Regions from separate parts of the Paenibacillus sp. FSL R7-0198 genome, predicted to be linked through region 2. Evidence: riboswitches for the same ligand, from Rfam matches in the RefSeq annotation. Region 2 holds a riboswitch; each other region holds the start of a gene.

Region 1 (4,217 bases), 3.0 Mb from region 2:
ATCAGGCCAATCACAACAAAATAGCTGTATTTCCAGTTAAGCTCTGGCATATTCGTAAAGTTCATGCCGTATATACCGGTAATGACCGTCAGCGGCATGAAGACCGTGGTAATGGCGGTAAATACACGCATGATCTCATTCGCCCGGTTCGCAATACTGGATTGGTAGGCTTCTCGCAAGTTGCCCATCAGGTCGCGATAAGTCTCAAAGGTTTCAGATATTTTTACAGCATTCTCATAGATGTCACTGAAATACTTTTGCAGTTGATCATCGATGAGACGCAGATCTTTTTTGTTCAGGGTGTTAATGACCTCTTTCTGAGGTCCGAGCACTTTCTTCAGCCACAGAATCTCACTGCGCAGCCCGATGATTTCATTCAGATGTGACTTTTTGGTGTGCATCAGAATGTCTTCCTCAAGCTTCTCGATCCGTGCTTCAATTCGGTCACCTACGGTGAAATAATTATCAACAATCAAGTCAACCAGCAAATACAGCAGACGATCCGGTGTACTGATTTCCTGTTCCCACAGGATTGGTTTCAGTGTACGCAATTCGCTGACCTTTTGCTTTGTAACACTAATAATGAAATGTCTGCCGAGGAACAAGTTCACCGCACGTAGAAATATTTCTTCATCATCGAAACGGATACTATTAATTACAATAAAATAATGGTTCTCATAAATTTCAATCTTCGGACGTTGTTCTTCGTCACTGAGACAGTCTTCCACAGCCAGATCATGCATCAAGAACAGCGGCTGAAGTACCGCCAAATCGTCTACGTCTGCATCAATCCAGTAAAATCCTTCCGCTGGTGGAGTCAGCGCCTGCTGAATGTCGTCCACCGGAATAAATACACCGTTGTTTACCAACCGGATTTTCATCGTTAATCTACTCCTTCTGCACCCGCCAACTTGGCGGATATTATCATTATGGGCGCAAAAAGAACAAATCAGCCGGTCGGCAGCGGAGCCTGGAGATCAGGGCTGCGTTCACTATATAATCAAACGGAAGTCACGTCCCGCTGCCGGCATGCTGATGTCAATTCTCTATGCAGTTTGTCGGAATTCGGCTGCCAGTCAGGCCTCGGGTCGCCATCCATTTAATATGTCACCTCTCACATAAGGGTTTATAACACCTTGTTTAGTATACCGCTGGTACAAGGTGCTTTCAAGCGCAAAAATGTGTCTATTTCGCGCCCTGAGGCAGTGTATGACAACGGATGATGAACGGTTCCGATCTGGACAGCAGACGGAGAACTGCAACTTGACGTGAGGGCATTAATGTAATAAAGTAGACGGTGAACCATATTAAATTACAATCTAATACAGCGAAATCTTATCAAGAGTAGGTGGAGGGACTGGCCCGATGAAACCCGGCAACCGGCGGTATACCGCACGGTGCTAATTCTTGCAGCGACCAAGTGTCAAGTGGCACTGTTGTAACTGAGAGATGAGAGAGGCGCATATCTATTTACATATGACCTTTCTCGAAATCCGAGGAAGGTCTTTGTCATATGCCCCGACTTCTCAGCAGTGATTTTCGCTAAGGGAACTTGAGGTTGTTTGTAACGTTGGATGAAAGAGCAATTCAATGTTTTTACAAGCTCAAGGCAGACTATAACTGTATTGATGTGAAGACATCAAGCCAGAGGTGGCTGCATCTATCTATGCACAAGGAGGAGTTAGACTTACCATGCCAATCAAAATACCCGATACTCTACCAGCAAAAGAAGTACTTGAAGGAGAGAATATCTTCGTCATGGATGAAACTTCTGCATATCAGCAGGATATTCGTCCACTCCGTATCGCTATATTAAACCTGATGCCCACAAAGGAAACGACCGAAACACAATTGCTTCGTCTGGTGGGAAACACGCCTATTCAGGTGGATGTTGTTCTCGTACATCCCAAATCCCATACGTCGAAGAATACGTCTCAGGAGTATTTGGATCTGTTCTATAAAACCTTTGATGAGATTGAGCACCGTCGTTTCGATGGAATGATCATTACGGGTGCCCCGGTGGAACAGATGGATTTCGAAGACGTGAACTATTGGAATGAAATCCAGGAAATCTTCGAATGGACCAAAACCAATGTGACTTCAACCCTCCACATATGTTGGGCTTCCCAGGCAGGTTTATACCATCATTTTGACGTACCTAAGGTTGCACTGGATAAAAAGTGTTTTGGCGTTTTCCCGCATACCATCAATAAACCACATGTTCCGTTGTTGCGTGGATTCGATGAAGTATTCAACGTTCCACATTCCCGTCATACGGAAGTGAGACGCGAAGATATTGAAAAGAATGAGAATTTAGAGATTTTGGCTGAATCCGAGGAAGCGGGGATCTTCCTGGTTGCTACCAAAGACGGCAAACAGATTTTTGCCACAGGACATGCCGAGTATGACCCGTTCTCATTAAAGTGGGAGTATGACCGGGATACAGCCAAAGGGTTGGATATCGCATTGCCTAGACATTATTATCCGAATGACGATCCTTCCCGTGTGCCACCGGCTACTTGGCGCGCTCATGCCAACTTATTATTCTCTAACTGGCTCAATTACTATGTGTATCAAGAAACACCTTACGATATTGGCCCGCAAATCTAATCGAGATTACAGGAGGATGCAGCAATGGAAGACAACAACAAGTTGAAAATCGAAAGCCGCTTAGCACAAATTGGGTCCATCAATGAACCGGTAACAGGCGCCATTAACTTTCCGATCTATCAATCCACTGCGTTTCGCCACCCGAAGCTTGGACAAAGCACGGGGTTTGATTATATTCGTACAACTAATCCAACCCGTAAAGTGTTGGAAGAAGCGGCTGCAGCGCTGGAGTCCGGTGATGCAGGGTTCGCCTGTAGCTCGGGTATGGCCGCACTGCAAACGATCTTTGCCATGTTTGGTCAAGGGGATCATCTGATTGTATCGCTGGATCTGTATGGTGGAACCTATCGTCTGCTTGAACGCATCTTGTCCCGTTTCGGCGTAACTGCAAGTTATGTGGACACAAATGACCTTGCAGCATTGGAGAAGGTTCGTCAGCCGAATACCAAAGCTGTATTCATTGAAACACCAACCAATCCACTGATGATGATCACTGATGTGGAAGCTGTTGCTTCCTGGGCGAAAAGTTACAACCTGTTGACCATTGTTGACAACACGTTGTTGACTCCATTTTTCCAACGTCCGATTGAACTCGGTGCCGATATCATCATTCATAGCGCTACCAAATATCTGGGCGGACACAATGATGTGCTGGCCGGACTAATTATAACTAAGGGTGAGGCATTATCTGCAGAGATGGCATTCCTGCATAATTCCATTGGAGCGGTATTGTCACCAAGTGACTCCTACCAGTTGATGAAAGGTATGAAAACGCTGGCTCTTCGCATGGAGCGTCATGAATACAATGCGCTTACCATTGCCAAATATTTGCTTGAGCATCCAGCGGTGGGTGAAGTGTACCATCCAGGCCTGTCGGATCATCCGGGGTATGAGGTGCAGAATAAACAATCCACGGGTAACACAGGTATCTTCTCTTTCAAAGTGAAGGATGCACGTTATGTTGAACCATTGCTGCGTCATATCAAACTGATTGCTTTTGCCGAAAGTCTCGGTGGAGTGGAATCCCTCATGACCTACCCAGCGGTACAAACGCATGCGGATATTCCGCTTGAAATTCGTGATGCTGTAGGTGTGGATGATCGACTGCTCCGGTTCTCCGTAGGCATTGAACATGCGGATGATCTGATTGCAGATCTTGGCAATGCTCTTACTGCTGCACAACAGGAAGTTGAAGGAGGCGTGCACTCATGAGTGAGTCCAACAACAAGCCGAATTCCGAGTTGAAATTTGATACCAAATTGCTTCATTTTGGTGATGAGATCGACAAAACAACTGGAGCCTCCAGTGTACCAATCTATCAAGCTTCAACCTTCCATCATTTTGATATCTTCAATCCGCCTCAACATGATTACAGTCGTTCTGGTAATCCGACACGCCAGGCTTTGGAAGATTACATCACACTGCTGGAGGGCGGAGCACGGGGATTCGCCTATTCATCGGGAATGGCGGCGATCTCCAGCGTGTTCATGATGTTCTCCGCAGGAGATCACATGATTGTAACGGAAGATGTATATGGAGGAACGTATCGTTTGCTTACTTCCATATTAAGCCGTATGCAGATCGAGACGACCTTTGTGGACATGACC
Region 2 (4,217 bases):
TCGTGAGGGCTTCTTCATATTTGGTTGTATCTCTAGCTTTTCGGGGTACAACTCTACATCAAGTCTTTTAATTCCGCCACTTCTTCGCAAGTTCGCCAATCTGATGTGGCGTAGTACGGCAACAGCCGCCAATGATTTTTGCACCCACAGCAACCCATGCCTCCGAAGCATCACTCATACTGCCACATGTACCCTGTCCACTCCACGTCTTCGTTGCTGCATCGTATACTTCTCCCGAGTTCGGATACACAATAACAGGTTTGTCGCTGGCACGGCTGAGAATGCCTACGGCTTCCGTCACGACTTCCATCGGAGCACAGTTCAGGCCAATCGCCGCAATCTGCGGCTCGGAGCCAAATGTCTGTGCACATACCTCAAGGGGTGTGCCCTCGCTGATGCTTGTCCCGTCTTTTAAAGAAAAAGATAACCAGGCATATGCATGAGGAAACTCCTTCAGCAAATCAACCAGCACCTGTGCTTCCTGCAAGGATGGAATCGTCTCAAACGCCAGAATATCTGCACCTGCTTCAAGCAACGCCGCCATACGTGGACGGTGAAATGCAGCAAGTGTCTCATCCGACACGCCGTAATGTCCCACATACTCTGAACCATCCGCCAGATAGGCGCCGTACGGCCCAACGGACCCAGCAATAATTGGACGTGGACGGAGACTGTCTTCTTCGCGATCCCCTGTACGACCTGTTATATGCTCCTCACTCTCCACGGTCTCGGAACGTATCGAAGGAACTTCTACAAGCTGACCTGTCGAGCTTTCTCTCCCTACTAAACCACTCTGCACTTCTGCCCATACGTCATCTCTCGCCTGTGCAGCCAGCTGCACCGTCTTGCGAATCAGGTCCAGTGCTGCCTGTTCATCGATCCCTCTCTTGCGGAAACCATCCACCGTCGCCTGATAACTGGATGTAATCGCACAGTCGGCTCCTGCTCGAAAATAATCTGCATGGACCTGAACGATAACATCCGGATTCTCAAGCAACACACGAGCAGACCATAGTGGATCATCGAGATCACATCCATGCTGTTCAAGTTCCGTTGCCAGCGCTCCATCCAGAATCATGACCGGATGTTCACGCAGGATCTGTTCTATGGGGTTAGTCTGTTGTGCTTGCGTCATGTACTTGTCCTCTTTTCTTATTCACACGTTCTGTCAGATAATAAGCAGCGTAACATACTGCGATAAACGGAACCCCACAATACAGCGCAATTCGCTGTGTCGGGTCAAAGGCAATACCTATGCATGAAGCTAGGCATAATATAAATGAAACAATTGGTACCACCGGATACAGTGGTGTGCGGTAGACCAGATCTTTGACCGCATGTCCTTCCCGGATATATTGTCTGCGGAACATGTATTGGGAGGCACTGATGCTCATCCATACCGCAACGACAGCCAGACCTGAGATGGAGACCAGAGTAATATACACGGTACCTGGTGCAATGATGCTGGACAGCAAAGCTAGTGCACCACCCACCATACTGATCAGAAGTGCATTCAGCGGTACCCCGCTTTTGGTCAATTTGGCAAACCACGGAGAGATCGTTCTTTTGTCAGCCAAAGACCAGAGCATCCGTGAAGATGCATATAGGCCTGAATTGGCAGCAGAGAGAATCGCCGTCAGAATAACAAAGTTCATAATGTCTGCTGCATAGGGTACTCCCACCCGCTCCATTACCGCTACAAACGGACTTTCCAGTACACTGGCATCCGACATGGGCAGCAAGGCCGACAAGATAACAATCGTTCCGATGAAGAAAATAACCAAACGCCACAGCGTTGTATGAATAGCCTTTGGTATCGTCTTTTCCGGATTCTCCGTCTCACCGGCGGCAATGCCGATTAACTCGGTGCCTGAGAAGGCAAAGTTTACAGCAAGCATGGTCATCAATATCGCTGTAGCCCCATGAGGGAACCACCCGGATGCGGTAATATTTGATAGAAATGGAGCCGGTTCAGAATCCGCCATGGGAATGATACCAAACATGGCTGCGCCACCGATAATAATGAAGATTACAATAGTAACTACTTTTACAGATGAGAACCAGAACTCGGATTCCGCAAATAATTTCACCGTTAATGCATTAAACAGAAAGATCATCAGTGCAAAGAGCGCGCTCCATATCCATACGTTCACCGATGGGAACCAGCGCTGCATCAGCAATCCGGCGGCTGTGAATTCGGAGCCAAGCGCAACAGTCCAGGTTAACCAGTATAACCAAGCCACCGTGTAACCTGTTGCCGGTCCGATATATTTGGCTGCATAACTATGAAATGCTCCCGTCTCTGGCATATGAACAGACAGTTCACCAAGACAGAGCATCACCAGATATACAACGATGGCTCCGATCAGATAGGACAGAATGGTTCCCAGTGGTCCCGCCTGCTGAATGGTGTAACCTGAGCTGAGGAATAATCCTGTTCCAATGACTCCTCCGAGAGAGAGCATGACCACATGCCGTGCCTGCATTTTTCGCTGAAAATGCCCTTTGTCGTTGTTGTTCTCCATACCTGCTGCTCCCCTACTTCTTCATCCAGAAAAAACAAAAAAGACCCACTCTTCCTAAAGAGTGCGCCGTTACTGACAAATAAAAACAAACGCTCCTATCTATCAGGCTTTCACCCGCTGGAATTAGCACAGTATCCTTCAGATCTGTTGCTGAGGTTTCTAAGGGCCAGTCCCTCCACCTCTCTGGATAAGAAAATGATTTTTTATAAATATAGCGATTGATCATGAATGTGTCAACATTTAAATAATAAATGGCACACCTCGCTATTCCGTAGAAGACCCCGGATTGATGATGGAGGTCTTTACCTCATACGTAATGGGTATAGTAGCAAAGATTTCATCCCAGTTCCCTTTAACCTTCTTCCACGTTTTTGGATATTTAATACGAATGCTATCGCGGAAACCAGCAACATCGACTTTGTAGGTATGTTGGAGCTTGTATAGTAACTGTTTGATCTGTTGCTCGACCAGTTCAGCAAAATCGTTTTCCATTTCTTTCAGATATGCACCCTTTTCCTCTTCTTCCGGTGCCCGCCAATCCTCCATTAGCCATCCTTCAGACTCTGCCTTCACATGGAACGAGATATCATCGCCATTAACCTTCGGAATGATTTTGATTTTCTTCTTCTTGATTTCATAGAGTACCGTGAAACCCTCCTTACTATATGTTTTTATGACACCACCTTGTTCTTTAGGCATAAGCCAGGACAGAGCTTCCAAATCAGTTTGGCTGAGTTCCCCCAGAAATTTGGTTGTATTTGCAGCAAATATGCTGCCCCCGGAGAACTTGTCCTCTCCATTGGCATTCAGCACATTTTGAAGCAGAAAACTGGACCCGGACTGCATCTGTGCATCCAGTTTTGCCAGCGAAACGGGTTCCAGAATCTTGTTGGAAATGTATGCATTGTTCGTAATGCCTGTAAGGTAAAATGCAGGAATACGGGAAGGATCATCTGAGGTAAGCACATCAACCGCCCGCTGGTGACTAATCAGTACAAGACAGTTCGGTCGAATATCGTTATCCCGGAGTACAAAATCGAGCAATTGAATCAGTCCATACTTTTTGGCAATATCCTTGGAGATCACAATAACCTTCAGATGATGTCCAATGAGTGGACGATCTCGCCGCAAAGCAAACTGACGAAAAATTTGCAGCATGGAATCTCCCGTAAGCTGCTCATTGGAATAAGACTCTTTGCCAGAAGAGGGTGAACCAGATTGCTGACTTTTTTGACTGCTAGAATTCCCAGGGGCAATCTGAACGGTTGCTGTGACATTGTTTTGTTTGGGATAATGCCCACCCTGCGCTGAAATCTTCTTCTCGAAATCGGTCTCTTTTCCAACGTCAATCCCGAGACCTACATACAAGCTTAGATCTTCTATCTCGCGGCTGCTCCAGCAACCTGATATTATACACAGGATGAACACAGCACAAGTTACTCTTAAGCACAGGCGGAATGAAATCATGCGTGTTTGCCTCCTTTTTTGCGAATTATGCTGATAAGCAACAATACCAGAGGTAATATAGCGAACAAAACTACAGATACGTTACCTAGCATATCGCCCAGTGCAAAAGTTTCAAACACTGTTTTAGGCATCATTGCCGTCAGATAAATGAATGGAAGCAGGGCATACATAATCCAGCGTATCTTCTTTGCCCGAAACAAGTCCCGGATTCCTACGGAAGCACAG
Region 3 (4,217 bases), 270 kb from region 2:
AATTCAGGAATCTGGTCTGGTTTTCCACCATTTACACATATCTCGTGGTATACACGGGTGCATTTGTGAGTCACACGGATTCTGCCGGCGGATGTTCCGGATTCCCGCTCTGTAACGGGCAGATTATTCCTGAGCTTTCGGGTGGGGTAGCGGTTGCTTTTGCTCACCGTGCAGCTGCTGCGTCGCTCGTGATTGTTATTGCGATCCTGGGTCACTTCGCTTACCGTAATCATCCGGACAACAAGGAAATGCGTACTCTGGGTGTGGTATCCGTTGTTCTTATTCTGATGCAAGTAGTCATTGGTATTTTCATGATGGTGACAATGAACCGTCCGGAAGTATACATGTTCGTAGCTCTTGCTCATATGCTGGATATCGCCATATTGTTCGGGGTTTTAACCTATATGAGTTTCCTGGTGTACAAGCTGTATCGACCGGTTAATCGGTTCTAAGAGATATATCCATTCTTTATTCAAAGGTAATTGGGCTAAATATGAAAGTCCACCATCCAGTGATGTACATCATTGGACAGGTGGACTTTGTTTGATGTCAGGGGGATCAGGGCAACCTATGGCAAGCAGCAATTACACGGAATGGATGATGTGTTACGTTTACGGTGATGAAATCTTGTTGATTTGGAAAAGAGGAGGTTAGATATGCTGCGAACGTTGCTGGGGGAAAAACCGCGTATCAATGAAGGTAAATTAAAGGCAGCGATGGACGCAATGGCGCATACGCTTGAGCTATTTCAGCGCCAAATGCATGTGGACCGTGATCCCACGCATGACTATCGGAAACTGTATGTGTGGACTCAGGGACTCATCTCCTCACTGGATGAACTGGAGCAAAGCAGTTTCGCTGCTGCTCATTTTCGTAAAAAGGTCGTTGCAGGTTCAACGGATGATATGACGCCGACTGAAAAAGCCGAGTATGCACGGTATGTGTATTTCTACAAAGATGGCTTTATCCGTTGCTTTGCCATCCTGGATAAAGTGGGCACGGTATTAAATGAAATATTCCAGTTGAATACTTCAAATACCAAAGCACATTTTTCTTATTTTACTGTGTTAAGGCAGTTCGACTATGCGAGGGAACATCATGATCTTGCGTTGCAATTAATACAGATCAAGGACTCTTATCGTGAGCCGATGAGCAAGCTGCGCAAACGACGTAATATGGAAATTCACTACATGAACTCAGAAATGCACGATGACCTGTGGCAGTTACACCAGACCATGCAAGGTAAAGTGAAATTGGAGGATCTGAATCAGCATGTGCAGGAAATGCGTCAGGGCGTCGATATGGTCTGTGAAACGTTAACAGCCTCTTATAGTTATATCAACAAAATATGGAAAAGAAATAATTCCCTTTGACAAATCGGAATACTTGGAATATACTGAGTTTCAATCGAATGTTACATGGATATAACTGATATTTCGGAAGTTACGTTCACATTATAAAGCATAAACTACATGAACTTATAAAATCCTACAACAACATATTTCTTATCGAGAGCGGCGGAGGGACAGGCCCGATGAAGCCCGGCAACCGATTTGTAACGACATGATACATGTGTCATTCGTTATAGATGTTAGGTGCTAATTCCTACAAAATGGTGCAAGACACGATTTTGGCAGATGAGAAGGTATATTCTTTCACGTGAAGAGCCCTCTTTGTATCTGCAAAGGGCTCTTTTTTTGTACTTTAAGGGGAGTTTTCCTTTAGATCGGGTAAAGATACATGTAGGTGGTTGGAAAGGGGCAAGTGCGATTGATTGAATTAAAAGGTTTAACGAAAACGTACGGCAAAGGGAAAAAATCTACAACAGCGTTATCCGAGCTGAACTTGAGCATCCAAAAGGGTGAAATCTATGGTGTGATTGGCCATTCCGGAGCTGGTAAAAGCACATTGATTCGCTGCATTAATTTGCTGGAACGGCCTACGGAGGGTGAGGTATGGGTCGACGGAATCAACCTGACTGAACTGAGCAAAACCGAATTGCAGCAACAGAGACGCAAGATCGGGATGATTTTTCAACACTTTAATCTGTTATCTTCGGCAACGGTATATGACAATGTAGCTTTTCCACTAAAGCTTGTGAATACCCCCAAGGAAGCCATTGATCGCAAAGTGAAGGAAATGCTCGCACTGGTTGGTCTGGAGCACCATAGCAGCAAATATCCGGCTCAATTATCAGGTGGACAGAAACAACGTGTAGGGATTGCGAGAGCACTTGCAAGTGATCCAAATGTACTTCTCTGTGATGAGGCTACTTCGGCACTTGATCCGCAAACGACAAATTCAATCCTGAAGTTATTGCTCGATATTAATGAAAAATACAACCTTACGATTGTGCTGATTACACATGAGATGCATGTCATTCAGAACATCTGTGACAAGGTGGCTGTCATTCATCAAGGCGGCATTGTGGAACAGGGACCTGTAACAGAAGTGTTCCTGAAGCCCCAACATGCGATTACGCGAGACTTCATGATGCGTGACCATGAAGCTGGACTTGCTCTGGAAGAGACCGCTCTGGCAAATGCAGGCGTTGAATTGCAGGCAGGTGCTGCTTCCAAACTTGTGAAGATATCTTTTCTGGGTAACAAAACGTATGAAGCGATTTTGTCCAGGACGGTACGTAAGACAGGTGTGGATTTTGCCATCCTGCAAGGAACAATCTCTACGATCAAACAGGTTCCTTATGGACAGCTGACCGTTCGGTTCGAGGGTGATTCCATTGCGATTGATCGGACGATATCAGAATTAACCGCAGAGGGACTTGATGTGGAGGTGCTTCGTTAGATGGATTTTTCAACAGTTCGTTGGGAAGAGGTTGGCAAAGCCTCCATTGAGACACTGCAAATTTTGGGTGTATCAGGCTTGTTCACCGTAATCTTTGGTTTACCGCTCGGAGTTCTGCTGTTCATGACAGCCCGATCTGCTTCGATCAAATCACGGACGGTGTACATTATATTGTCCTTGATTGTTAATATTTTGCGCTCAGTCCCATTTATCATATTGATTGTTGCTCTTATTCCATTCACTCGTTCACTCGTCGGTACTGCTACAGGTGTGTTAGGTGTTATACCACCTTTAGTTATTTCAGCAGCTCCTTACTTTGCTCGATTGGTGGAGACGACGTTGCGAGAAGTTGATCGGGGTGTCATTGAAGCGGCACAGTCGATGGGTGCATCGACCGGACAGATTGTAAGACGGGTATTACTGCCTGAGGCGTTACCTGGTTTGGTTGCTGGGATAACCATTACCATCGTTACGCTTGTCTCTTATACGGCAATGGCGGGCATGGTTGGTGGTGGAGGACTAGGAACGCTGGCAATCAACTATGGGTATTATCGTTATCAAAATGAAATCATGATTATATCCGTAGTGTCGATGATTATTCTAGTGCAAATTCTCCAGATGGCTGGAGATCGCTTGGTTACATTTTTCACCAGGAAATAACACATAGATAACATGATGGTCATGCAATCACGCGGATGCCACATGAAAAAAATGATTAGAGAAGGGGTTTTACACATGAAAAAATGGTCATTTGCTCTACTTAGTCTTATGTTGATTGCGGTTCTCGCAGCTTGCGGAAACAACAAGGACGCCGATAGCGGCGCAGACAATTCAGCAGGCGCACCACGTACAGTTGAATTGAAAGTTGGAGCTTCACCTACACCACACGCAGAGATTCTGGAAAGCATCAAGCCTGAACTGGAAGCACAAGGAATTCGTTTGCAAGTCGTTACGTTTAATGACTATGTACAACCTAACCAGCAACTTGCTGACAAAAAATTGGATGCAAACTTTTTCCAGCATCAGCCTTATTTGGACACAGAGAATAAAGAACGTGGATTCAACCTCGTTTCTGTAACACCTGTTCATGTTGAACCTTTTGGCGGCTACTCCAAGAAGATTAAGTCTTTGGATGAATTGGCAGACGGCGCAAAAGTAGCGATTCCGAATGACCCATCCAATGGTGGACGTGCACTGTTGCTGCTCGCGAAGGAAGGTATTATTACGCTGAAAGACAACACAAATATTACATCTACGATTCAAGACATCACAGCCAATCCGAAGAACCTGGATATCATCGAGCTGGATGCAGCTATGATGCCTCGTCAATTGGATGAAGCAGATCTGGTATTCATCAACGCCAACTATGCGCTTGAAGCAAACCTGAATCCGGCAAATGATGCTTTGCTGAT

Evidence for each region. A riboswitch is a leader RNA that binds a small molecule or an ion and turns the genes downstream of it on or off. The one in region 2 is predicted to bind S-adenosylmethionine.
Region 1: another riboswitch for S-adenosylmethionine. It lies ahead of metA (homoserine O-acetyltransferase MetA); the one in region 2 lies ahead of mmuP (S-methylmethionine permease).
Region 3: another riboswitch for S-adenosylmethionine. It lies ahead of MKY87_RS10360 (methionine ABC transporter ATP-binding protein); the one in region 2 lies ahead of mmuP (S-methylmethionine permease).

Annotation. Positions count from the first base shown of each region.
Region 1 covers NZ_JBBOCB010000001.1:5,647,992-5,652,208, forward strand. Annotated here, with positions in the region: gene corA (magnesium/cobalt transporter CorA) at 1-881, opposite strand, end outside; SAM riboswitch class I at 1,333-1,456, shown strand; gene metA (homoserine O-acetyltransferase MetA) at 1,693-2,610, shown strand; gene MKY87_RS24805 (PLP-dependent transferase) at 2,635-3,822, shown strand; gene MKY87_RS24810 (trans-sulfuration enzyme family protein) at 3,819-4,217, shown strand, end outside.
Region 2 covers NZ_JBBOCB010000001.1:2,688,534-2,692,750, forward strand. Annotated here, with positions in the region: gene mmuM (homocysteine S-methyltransferase) at 68-1,135, opposite strand; gene mmuP (S-methylmethionine permease) at 1,113-2,525, opposite strand; SAM riboswitch class I at 2,618-2,719, opposite strand; gene MKY87_RS11710 (Ger(x)C family spore germination protein) at 2,790-3,992, opposite strand; gene MKY87_RS11715 (GerAB/ArcD/ProY family transporter) at 3,989-4,217, opposite strand, start outside.
Region 3 covers NZ_JBBOCB010000001.1:2,414,775-2,418,991, reverse strand. Annotated here, with positions in the region: gene MKY87_RS10370 (COX15/CtaA family protein) at 1-452, shown strand, start outside; gene MKY87_RS10365 (Cthe_2314 family HEPN domain-containing protein) at 657-1,373, shown strand; SAM riboswitch class I at 1,503-1,644, shown strand; gene MKY87_RS10360 (methionine ABC transporter ATP-binding protein) at 1,771-2,805, shown strand; gene MKY87_RS10355 (methionine ABC transporter permease) at 2,806-3,465, shown strand; gene MKY87_RS10350 (MetQ/NlpA family ABC transporter substrate-binding protein) at 3,541-4,217, shown strand, end outside.